Regions from separate parts of the Bradyrhizobium sp. AZCC 1610 genome, predicted to be linked through region 1. Evidence: riboswitches for the same ligand, from Rfam matches in the RefSeq annotation. Region 1 holds a riboswitch; the other holds the start of a gene.
The links. Region 1 has a riboswitch for S-adenosylmethionine ahead of V1279_RS26665 (hypothetical protein). Riboswitches for the same ligand answer to the same signal wherever they lie in the genome.

Region 1 (5,500 bases):
CGATGTGGCAGGCCGGCGTCTATTCCTCGGTCATGAGCTATCTCAACGCGATCAAGGAGGCCGGCACCGACGAGCCGCTGAAAGTGGCGGCGAAGATGCGCGAAAAGCCGATCGAGGATTTCTTTTCCCGCAACGGCAAACTGCGCGAGGACAATCTGATGGTGCATGACCTGTGGCTGGTGCAGGTCAAGAAGCCGGAGGAATCGAAATATCCGTGGGACTATTATCAGATCCTCGCCAAGATCCCGGGCGATGAAGCGTTCGGCCCGCCGGATCCGGCGTGTGCGATGGCGAAGAAATAATCAAGTATCGTGTCCCGGACGCGGCGCGGCATGAAATGACGCGCCGCAGAGCCGGGACCTACCATGCCGCCAGCAACATGGACCCCGGATCAGCAGCGCATCACCATAGCGCGTCGAAGACGCTCGTGAACGCGCTTTAGGTGCTGCGCAGCGTCCGGGGAACGGGCAGGGAAAGCGAAGCTACTTCACCACCCCCGCCTCGCGGAAATACTTCATCACGCCGGGATGGATCAGCGCTGCATTCGGCGCAGCCGCAATCGTGTTCGCGGCCGTGGTCTCGCAGGCCTGCGGCAGCTTCTTGCAAAGCGCGCCCTCGGCGCCGTGCAGCGTGCGTGCCAGCCGGTAGGCGACGTCGTCGGGCAGGCTCTCGCGCGCCAGCACAAAACTCCATGAGCCGACGGAATCGATGGCCGCCGGCTGGTTGGGATAGCTGTTGGCGGGGACCGTCAGCGGCTTGAGAAAAGCGTGCTTGGCGCGGACGCGCGCGATCTCGCTGGCGTCGGGCGCGATGAAGCGGGCGCCGCCCGGCGCCTGCACCATCGCGGCAAATCCCGGCCAGCCGATGCCCGCGCCCCACAGCGCGGCGGCACGGCCGTCCTGCACCATGGCGGGGCCGTCGCCGGCGCGATCAAGATAGATCGACTTGAAGTCCTCATCCTGCTTCAGCCCGATGCCGTCGAGCATATAGCGCGACAGGATCGGCAGGCCGGAGCCCTTCGCGCCGAACGCGACCGGCTGGCCGACCAGATCCCTGATCGTCTTGTAGGGACTGTCCGCCCGCACCACGAACATGCCGGGGCTGGAATACATCGCGGTGAGGATCTTCAGTTTCGTTGCCGCCCGCCCGATGCCCATGAAGGCCTCATAGGACGGCTCGCCGGCCACCAGCGCGATGTCGAGCTGATCGGATTCCAGCAGCGGGATGTTTTCGTTGGAGCCCTTGGTGTTGCGCGGCTCGATCGAGAGTGCCGGGTCGGCGGCGTTCATCACCTCCGCGAAGGCATTGCCGTAGACGGGAAAGCCGCCGCCCGGCGTCGCGGTTCCCAGGCTGATTGTGGTCTTGGTAATGGCCTTGCCTCCCTCCTGCGCCGCGGCGCCGCCCGCGAGCAAAAGCAAACCGGCCCAGACGATTCCAGCGAGTTTCATTTCTAGCCTCAAGCGTTCGGTGACGAATGATGCAACGGAGGTTGTAGGCAAGCGCGGGGCTTGATGAAAGCCCGTTCTTGGCTCCCAAGGGCGGCATTGCCGTATCGCTGTCATGCCTGTAAACGATGGCGGCACCGTTGCCGGCCGCTTCTCCCGGCCGCCGCGGCGGGGCCTGTAGCTCAATGGTTAGAGCCGGCCGCTCATAACGGTCTGGTTGCAGGTTCGAGTCCTGCCGGGCCCACCAGCCTTCGCTCGCGAAGCGAGAGAAGGCTGCCGCGCCGGAGCCCGAAGGGCGAAGGCGGGCTATTTGGCCGCGAGCTACGGCTCGGCAAGCCACGCTTCCCGACTGCAAAGCCGACGCGGTTCTCGCCCCCAACTAAAATATCGAAAACAACCCCATGCAAAGTAGCAGGGGATCGCCGGCATGGATGCTTTACCCGCCAAGACATTTGACACGTCGGGCAAATCACCAGCACTATTCCATCATCGCGCAGTTTGCAGAACCGCCCATGGCGTTGCCTCGGCGCGATTACAGGCCAAAAGTGGTGCGGCGACAGACTATCACCTAGGCGCCAGCTCTTAGAAATGGCATCGCGACGCTTGGGAGCAGTCTGATGGAAACCGAGTATCCGAAAATTCTGGCATCCCAAGAAGCTCGACCATCGCCAGTACATGGACCGAATACTTGCGGCTGGACAAGGAAGCCGACAACAACGCAGTGCTCGAAATTTGCCAGTATGAAGTACTCGGTGAAATGCAATCCGATGAGGAAGGTAACCAGATTCTGCCTCCAGACATCGATCCCGAGGAAGTAGTTAGGATCGAGGATGGCTATATATGCGGCGGCGCTCTCGCGTGCGGAGATGGCCAGTCGTTCCAATTCACAACGGAAACCCTACCCGAGGCAATCGAGTGGCTGAAAGATAACGGGTGGAAGTGCAACACTGAATTGCTGGCGGAGTTGGCCAAAGCGGTCGGAGCCTCGGCCAGCGAGACCCGGTGAATGCGCGAACTTCGCCGACCGCCGGGGGATTCGTCATCCGGCGATCCTAGCAGAGCGCTGCAAAAATCAGCGCTCGCGGCCTCGACATTAGGACCGAAAACCCCATATTGAAACAGGCGGAAACGCCTAGCATCCTGAGAGGGCCTGACGGCCCCGCCAACCAGCCTTAGACCGGCAACGGTGGCACGACGATGTGGCCCGAATGGGCAACAGTAGGTCGCCAGTCCTCCAGATGCGTGTGCAATCTTGGAGGATTTTTTTTGCTGCAGTCACGACGGAAATTTCTGATCGGTGCCGGCGCCGTACTGGCGTTCCCCGGCGAGGTCGCGCTGGTGAGCGCCGACGCGGCGCTGCTCGCCGGCCTGACGCCGTGGGAGCGCGAGCTGGTGCAGGAAGTAATGAACAATTATCCCGCCCTGACGCTCGCCAAGACCATTGCGATGCTGCAAGCCGCCGGGATGTGATCGAGCGCGCCGCATCATCCGGTGATCGCCGATTGATGTTGGAAACATCCTCGCGCATCTTGGTGGTAATGCCACGTTAAAAAGCGCAATCGCTTCAATGGGGCTTTTTGGTTACCACCTTCGTGCTAAGTGCAAGATATTGTAGAGAAATTTGATATCTGCCGGGCCCACCAGCCTTCGCTCGCGAAGCGAGTGAGGCTGCCGCGCCGAAGCCCACTTGGGCGAAGGCGAGCGCATCCGCGAGCTACGGCTCAGCAAGCCATCCTGCGATCATCAACGGGAAAGACAGCCGCAAGGCCGACGTGGTTCGCGGTCCCAACCAAAATATCGAAAACAACCCCATGCAAAGTAGCAATGGTCGCTGGCCTGGATGCTTGCAATCCCGCGAGAACATTTTGACACGTCGGGCAAATCAGGGGCACTATTCAATGATCGCGCAACTTGAAAAACGCCAATGGGCCTGCCCGACAACGGGCTCTTCGGCGCGATTGCAGGCAAAAATCCTTACCCACAACTGAATTGCTCCGACCTCCTTCAATCGGGATTGAGCCAAGTCTCAAAAAGCATGAGCGGCTCCGCAACAACTTAACTCTGCCAGGGCAGCGAGTACGTCCGGACGTTGGTGAACCCTTTCATGGCCTCCACAACGCCCTCCTTGTAGCCCTGCCCGGAGTCCTTGATGCCGCCGAACGGCGACATCTCGGTGCGATAGCCCGGCACCTCCCACACGTTCACGGTGCCGACCTCAAGTTCGTTGATGAAGCGCGTAATGTAATCGAGGCGATTTGTGCAAACTCCGGAAGACAGCCCGTAGGCTGTCGAATTGGAAATGCGGATCACCTCTGCGATGTCGTTCGGACAGCGAATTATCGGGATCACTGGTCCAAACGTCTCCTCATGCACGAGTTCGCAATCGTACGGCACGCGGTCGACGACGGTTGGGGCATAGAGGGCGCCCTGGCGATCGTTGCCGTGAAGCAGCTCGGCGCCCTTCGTCACCGCGTCATTGACACGGTTTTCGAACAGCACAGCGGATCGCTCATTGATGACCGTGCCAACATCGGTTTCCGGATCGGCCGGGTCGCCGCATTTCAGCTTCCTGGCCTTTTCGAGCACGCATTTCGAGAATTCATCGGCGATCTTCTCGACGACGAGAATGCGCTTCACCGCCGTGCAGCGTTGGCCCGAATTCTTCGTCGCGCCCTGCACGGCCAGCTCGGCCGCCTTGTCGAGGTCGGCGTCCTCCATGACGATCAGCGGATCGTTGCCGCCGAGTTCGAGCACGATACGCTTGTAGCCTGCGGTGCGGGCGATGTGCTTGCCGACGCGTACGGAGCCCGTGAAAGTAACCAGGTCTGCGTCCGGATCCGTGATCATCGCATCGCCCATCGTGGACGGATTACCCGTGACCACGGAGAGCATCTCAGGCGGCAGTCCCGCTTCGTAGAGCACGTCCGCGAGTGCAAGTGCGGTCAGTGGAGTCAGCTCAGTCGGCTTGAGAACGACCCGGTTGTTCGTTGCGATCGCAGGCGCGAGCTTGTGGCTCACCATGTTGAGCGGATGATTGAATGGCGTGATCGCCGAGATGACGCCCAGCAACGGGGTCCGCAGCGTGTGGATACGGCGCGCCTTGCCGTTCGGCGAGATGTCGCACGCATAGGACTCGCCGTCGTCCTTGACCGCGAGTTGTGCGGCGAACGACCAGACGTCGTAGGCGCGCGTCGACTCGTAGATCGCGTCCTTCCAGCAGAGGCCGGACTCCGCCGAAATGATACGCGCGAAGGATGCGCGCCGACCGCGCAGCAGTTCAGCAGCCTTCTGCAGAATTTGCTGACGCTCGAAGCGCGACAGTTTCGGCTTGAACGCTTTCGCCTTGCCAAACGCTTCGCGCACGTGTTCGGGGCGCGCTGCCGGCACGGTGCCGACGAGCGATCCGTCGTAGGGATTACGGACCTCGATCACGTCATCGGTCGTGACGTGTTTGCCGGCAATCCGCATCGCCTCTCGCTTTGCCGCGTAACTGAAAGGCACGTTCATGGCATCGATCCTCAGGCTACGAGATTCAACGCGACGTCGAAGACGTCGAAATTGCGCAGCGTACGGCCGGCAGGAACCACGATCTTTCGATTCGCGATCATCGGCACGGTCTGCTCCGTGAGACCGCCGTGCGAACGCAGCGGCTCAGTGAGTCCCGACAGATCGTGCTTGGCGGCGGAGGTGCCGAGCACCTTGTGTTTCGACGACAGCACGACGACGTCGCCAATACGGTCGGCCGGAAGCTCGAACCGCTTACAGGCCTCGTCCGCCGGGATCGCAACCTCGACCCCCACGATCGTCTTGATGTGATCGAGCACGGCTTGCCGCTTGTCGTTATCGACGTAGACAGTCGCGAATGAGCCGAGCGCACCATGATGCGCGACGTACGGGTCTGTGATCGGCAAAATCACGCGCGTCGTCCCGGCACCGAATTTCCCGTCAAGGATCTCCTGCAGGTAGATGACATCCGGCTCGCCGTTTGGCAAATGTTTGTCGTTCATGCCGTGATCGGCGGTCATCACCAGCACGCAGCCCAGCGCATCGAGCTC
Region 2 (5,500 bases), 5.3 Mb from region 1:
AACATGCGCGTGGTGGCGCAGCAGCACAACGTTCCGCTGTTCGATCGGTTTGCTATCATGCGTCACTGGAACGACGCCGGAGATTTTGACCTGTTCAGTACTTTTCACGGCACCGACATGGCCAAGCGGGTTCATGGCTGCCTCGGCCGCGCGCTGTCGAAATTTGTGCTCGATGCGGCCCGCCTCGACCAGGCGCAGCAGAATTAGGGACCAGCGTTAATGAGTTTTCACTGCCCTTTTCGTTTGTCGATATGGCTGACTGTCTCCGCCGCGGGGCTGGCGCTGTTGACGCCTGCCTCGGTGCTGCCGCTGCACGCCCAGACGGCCCCGCAACAGACCGGCCAGCGGGCGGCGCTGTCCGATAGCGCCAAAACTGAAAACACGGCTGAAAACAAGCCCTCGGCTGAAAGCGTCCCGCCGCAGGCCGCGCCGATGGCTGCCACCAATCCGGCCGCGCAGAAGGGCATCACCGGCAAGGCGATCGACAAGGTGAAGGAGGTCGCGAAGTCAGCCGGCGACATCTTCAGCCGTGTTCCGTGCTTGCCGCCAAAGGGTGCTTCCAAATCGATGGGATCGCTGCCGCGCGTCGCGAACAAGCTCGTCGCGGGTCAGCCGGTGGTGATCGTCGCGTTCGGATCGTCTTCGACCGCCGGTTTTGGCGCGACCTCGCCGGAGTTCAACTATCCCAACCGGCTCGCCGCGCAATTGCGCCGGCAATATCCGACGGCCGACATCTCCGTCGTCAATGCCGGCAAGGGTGGCGAGGACGCGCCGGAAATGATGAAGCGGCTGCAGACCTCCGTCATCGACATGCGTCCGGACCTGGTGATCTGGCAGGTCGGCACCAACGCCGTGCTGCGCAACCTCGATCCGGGTGAGACGGCAAAACTCGTCGAGGAAGGGATCACGCGCATTCAGGCCGTTGGCGCCGACATTGTGCTGATCGATCCGCAATATTCGCCGCGGGTCAACGAGCACGCCGAAAGCGCCGGCAAGATGATGAAGCTGCTGAACAAGACCGCCGAGCTTCGCAAGGTCGGCATCTTCCCGCGCTTCGCCGTGATGAAAGACTGGCACGAAAAGCAGGCGATCCCGATCGAGAATTTCGTGATCGCCGACGGCTTGCACATGAGCGACTGGGGCTACGCCTGCTTCGCGCAACTGCTCGGCGACGACATCATCAAGTCGGTCGGCCAGATCAAGCTCGGCGTCAGCGTGCCGTCGGACGTGCGGGCTTATAGGCCGATGTGAGTCGAGGTGCAATCTACGCCGTCGTCCCTGCGTTCGCATGCGTTCGCAGGGAAGACACCTGTTGTGTGGCTGATTGTGCAGCTACTTCACGCCATCTCCAGCGCGGCCTCAAAGTCCTCGATCAGATCATCGGCATGCTCGAGCCCGGCCGAGAAGCGAATGAAACCTTCGCTGATGCCGAGTTCGGCGCGCGCCTCCGGCGTCAGGCGTTGATGCGTCGTGGTGGCGGGATGGGTGACGAGGCTCTTGGCGTCGCCGAGATTGTTGGAGATGCGCGAGATCTGCAGCGCGTTGAGGCAGCGGAAGGCGCCGGCCTTGCCGCCCTTCACTTCGAAGCCGATCAAAGTCGAGCCGGCGCGCATCTGCTTCTTCACCAGCGCGGCCTGCGGATGATCTGATCGCCCGGGATAGATCAGCCGCGAGATCTTAGGATGCTTGGCGAGCGCGTCCGCCACCTTGGCCGCCGTCTCGGTCTGCGCGCGTACGCGCACCGCCAGCGTCTCCAGCCCCTTCAGCAGCACCCAGGCATTGAACGGCGACATCGAAGGGCCGGTCTGGCGCATGAAATTATGGATGTGCTCGGCGATGAACGCTTCCGAGGACAGGATGATGCCGCCGAGGCAGCGGCCCTGGCCGTCGATGTGCTTGGTGGCCGAATAGATCACGACGTCGGCGCCGAGCGACAGCGGGCTCTGCCAGATCGGGGTTGCGAACACATTGTCCACGATCAGCCGCGCGCCGCCCTTGTGCGCGATCTCGGCAATCGCCTGAATGTCCAGCACGTCGAGCGTCGGATTGGTCGGGCTCTCCAGGAAGCAGGTCCTGGTGTTGGGCTGCATCGCGCGCTTCCACTGGTCGAGGTCGAGGCCGTCGACGAGGGTGGACTGGATGCCGTAACGCGGCAGCAAATCTTCCACCACGTAGCGGCAGGAGCCGAACATCGCCTTCGCCGCCACCACGTGGTCGCCGGCTTTCAGCGGCGCGAGGATGGCGGTGGTCACCGCCGCCATGCCGGTCGCGGTCGCGCGTGCCGCTTCGGCGCCTTCGAGCTCGATCATGCGCCGCTCGAACATCGAGATGTTGGGATTGGAGAAGCGCGAGTAGAGAAAGCCCGGATCTTCGCCCTTGAACCGCGCCTCGCATTGCTCGGCGCTGTCGTAGATGAACCCTTGCGTCAGGAACAGCGCTTCGGAGGTCTCTCCGAACTGCGAACGCAGGGCGCCGGAATGCACCAGCCTGGTTTCGGGACGATAGCGGGTGGTAGCCTTAGTCTCAGACATGTGACCTCCGTCGTGACCACCGGAAAATGGTCACAAAAAACCGGCCTGGAAAAATTTCCACAGGCCGGGATCACACGTGTCCCCGGCCTGTTTAGCGACTTATTTAACGTGGCTGCAAGCCGGCCGGCTCAAATCACCACGGGATAAGTCATGCTGATATTCGCTTGCGCCCTTTCAGTCAAGCCGGCCTTCGGATAACCCGTGAAAGCCCATATCTATGAGGTCTGGATGACAGTTGGGCATCCGAAAGGGCCACCTCAGAGGACCGCGCCGTGCCGTTCACGCTTCCGCCCGACGCCAACGGAATTCTGCCCGACCGCATGATCGCGGCGATGGCGGATGCGGGGCTGATCCTGCCGGCCTATCCCTTTGTCGAAAGCCAGATCCAGCCGGCGAGCCTCGATTTGCGGCTGGGCGACATCGCCTACCGGGTGCGCGCGAGCTTTCTGCCCGGCCCGGGCGCCACCGTCGCCGAGCGCATCGACGAGTTGAAGCTGCACGAGATCGACCTTTCGGACGGCGCGGTGCTGGAGACCAACTGCGTCTACATCGTGCCGCTGCTGGAAAGCCTCGCGCTGCCGCGGCAGATCGTGGCGGCCGCCAATCCGAAGAGCTCCACCGGGCGGCTCGACGTCTTCACCCGCGTGATTGCCGACGGCACCCGCCGCTTCGACATGATCGGCGCCGGCTATCACGGCCCGCTCTATGCCGAGATCAGCCCGAAGACGTTTCCGGTGTTGCTGCGCGAGGGCTCCCGGCTCTCACAGGTGCGCTTCCGCGCCGGAGATGCCGTCCTCAACGCCGACGAACTCGACGCGCTGCACGGCGCCGAGCGGCTGGTCGATATCGACGATGCGGATTTGGCCAACGGCGTGGCGCTGTCCGTCGATCTCTCCGGCGAGAATACCTCAGGCTTCGTCGGCTACCGCGCCAAGCGCCACACCGGCGTGGTCGATATCGATCGACGCGGCGGCTATGCGGTCGATGAATTCTGGGAGCCGATCCCGGCACGTCCTGACGGCAGCCTCATCCTCGATCCCGGTGAATTCTACATCCTGGCCTCGAAGGAGGCCGTGCAGATCCCGCCGGACTACGCCGCGGAAATGGTGCCGTTCGATCCGCTGGTCGGCGAATTCCGCGTCCACTATGCGGGATTCTTCGATCCCGGCTTCGGCTACGCCGGTGCCGGCGGGCAGGGCTCGCGCGCCGTGCTCGAAGTGCGCTCGCGCGAGGTGCCGTTCATCCTCGAGCATGGCCAGATCGTCGGCCGCCTGGTATACGAAAAGATGCTGTCGCGGCCCGACGCCATGTACGGCCAGCGCATCGGCTCGAACTACCAGGCGCAGGGCCTGAAGCTCTCCAAGCATTTCCGGGTGTAGCGTGTTGCGTCCCGGACGCGGTGCAGCGTGTAACGCTGCTCCGCAGAGCCGGGACCCAACTTCCTCGGTACGCCAATTCAGCAGGACCCCGGCTCTGCAGCGCATCACTGCGTGCTGCGCTGCGTCCGGGGCACGAGAACGTCGGCCTACCGCGACGCCGATTTCGCCGCCGGCGTCACGCGCCAGATCGTGTTGCCGACGTCGTCCGCAACCAGCAGCGCGCCCTGCTTGTCGAGCCGCACGCCGACGGGGCGGCCCTGCGCCTCGCCCTTGTCGTTGAGGAAGCCGGTCAGCACGTCCTGCGGCGCACCCGAAGGCTTGCCGTCCTTGAACGGAACGAAGATCACCTTGTAGCCGGCGCGGGGCTTGCGATTCCACGAGCCGTGCTGGCCGATGAAGGCGCCGCCTTCCATCTCCGGCGGAAACAGATTGCCGGTGTTGAACGCCAGCCCGAGCGAAGCCGTATGCGCGCCGAGCGCATAGTCCGGCGCCATCGCTTTCTGCACCATATCCGGCCGTCGCGGCTCGACGCGCGTGTCGACACGATCTCCGAAATAACTGTACGGCCAGCCGTAGAACGCGCCGTCCTTCACCGAGGTCATGTAGTCGGGGACAAGATCGTTGCCGAGTTCGTCGCGCTCGTTGACGACGACCCAGAGTTCGCCGGTCTGCGGATTCCATGCCGGGCCGTTCGGATTGCGCAAGCCGGACGCGAACATGCGCGATTGGCCGCTTGCGCGGTCGACTTCCAGCACGGCGGCGCGATCCTTCTCGGCGTCCATGCCGTTCTCGCCGATATTGCTGTTGGAGCCGACGGTCGCATACAGCTTGGTGCCGTCCGGACTGGCGGTGAGATCCTTGGTCCAGTGGTGATTGAGCGTGCCGGCGGGCAGGTCCGCAAGCTTGACGCCGGGAGCGTTGATCTTGGTGTCGCCGGTCGAATAGGGGAATTTCATGATCGCATCGGAATTGGCGACATAGAAATCCTCGCCAACCAGCACCATGCCGAACGGCGAGTTCAGGTTGCTGATGAAGGTGCTTCTTGTCTCGGCAACGCCGTCGCCATCGGCGTCGCGCAACAGCGTGATGCGGTTGGCGCTCGGGACGCCTGCGCCCGCCCGACTCTGCGCCAACCCGTATATGAAGCCCTTGATGCTCATGCCGCCCTGCTTCGGCGGGGCGTTGCTCTCGGCGACCAGCACGTCGCCGTTCGGCAGCACATAGACCGTGCGCGGATGATCGAGCCCGGTCGCGAAGGCGGCGACGGTCATGCCATTGGCGGCGATCGGCTTGGCGCCATCGGGCCAGCGGTTGACGGTAGCGATGGCGACCGTCGGGATCCAGGAATGTTCCGGCGGCGGCAGGTCGGGCGAAGGACCATAACTCTGCGCCACGGTCGCAGTGTCGGTCGCAGTTTCCTTGGGGTCGTTGCAGGCGGCCAGCGGCAGCGCCAGCGCGCCGACGCACAGGGCGAGGTGGATGTTTTTGCGCATGGCAGCGCTCCCAGAGGGATCTTGCCATTACCAATGCGATGCGCGCCTGAACGTTCTCGACCCGGCATGAATTCCCCGTGAACCCGTCCGAAATGGC

Region 2: it holds a riboswitch for S-adenosylmethionine, as region 1 does, so the genes downstream of both, V1279_RS00680 (O-succinylhomoserine sulfhydrylase) here and V1279_RS26665 (hypothetical protein) in region 1, are expected to answer to the same signal.

Annotation. Positions count from the first base shown of each region.
Region 1 is NZ_JAZHRR010000001.1:5,402,903-5,408,402, forward strand. It holds gene V1279_RS26645 (ABC transporter substrate-binding protein) at 1-302, shown strand, start outside; gene V1279_RS26650 (TAXI family TRAP transporter solute-binding subunit) at 483-1,448, opposite strand; tRNA gene V1279_RS26655 (tRNA-Ile) at 1,617-1,692, shown strand; gene V1279_RS26660 (hypothetical protein) at 2,134-2,451, shown strand; SAM-I-IV-variant riboswitch at 2,576-2,675, shown strand; gene V1279_RS26665 (hypothetical protein) at 2,712-2,915, shown strand; gene phnY (phosphonoacetaldehyde dehydrogenase) at 3,501-4,952, opposite strand; gene phnA (phosphonoacetate hydrolase) at 4,964-5,500, opposite strand, start outside.
Region 2 is NZ_JAZHRR010000001.1:139,234-144,733, forward strand. It holds gene V1279_RS00670 (SGNH/GDSL hydrolase family protein) at 1-207, shown strand, start outside; gene V1279_RS00675 (SGNH/GDSL hydrolase family protein) at 220-1,251, shown strand; gene V1279_RS00680 (O-succinylhomoserine sulfhydrylase) at 1,338-2,531, opposite strand; SAM riboswitch at 2,602-2,681, opposite strand; gene V1279_RS00685 (2'-deoxycytidine 5'-triphosphate deaminase) at 2,804-3,910, shown strand; gene V1279_RS00690 (PQQ-dependent sugar dehydrogenase) at 4,057-5,403, opposite strand.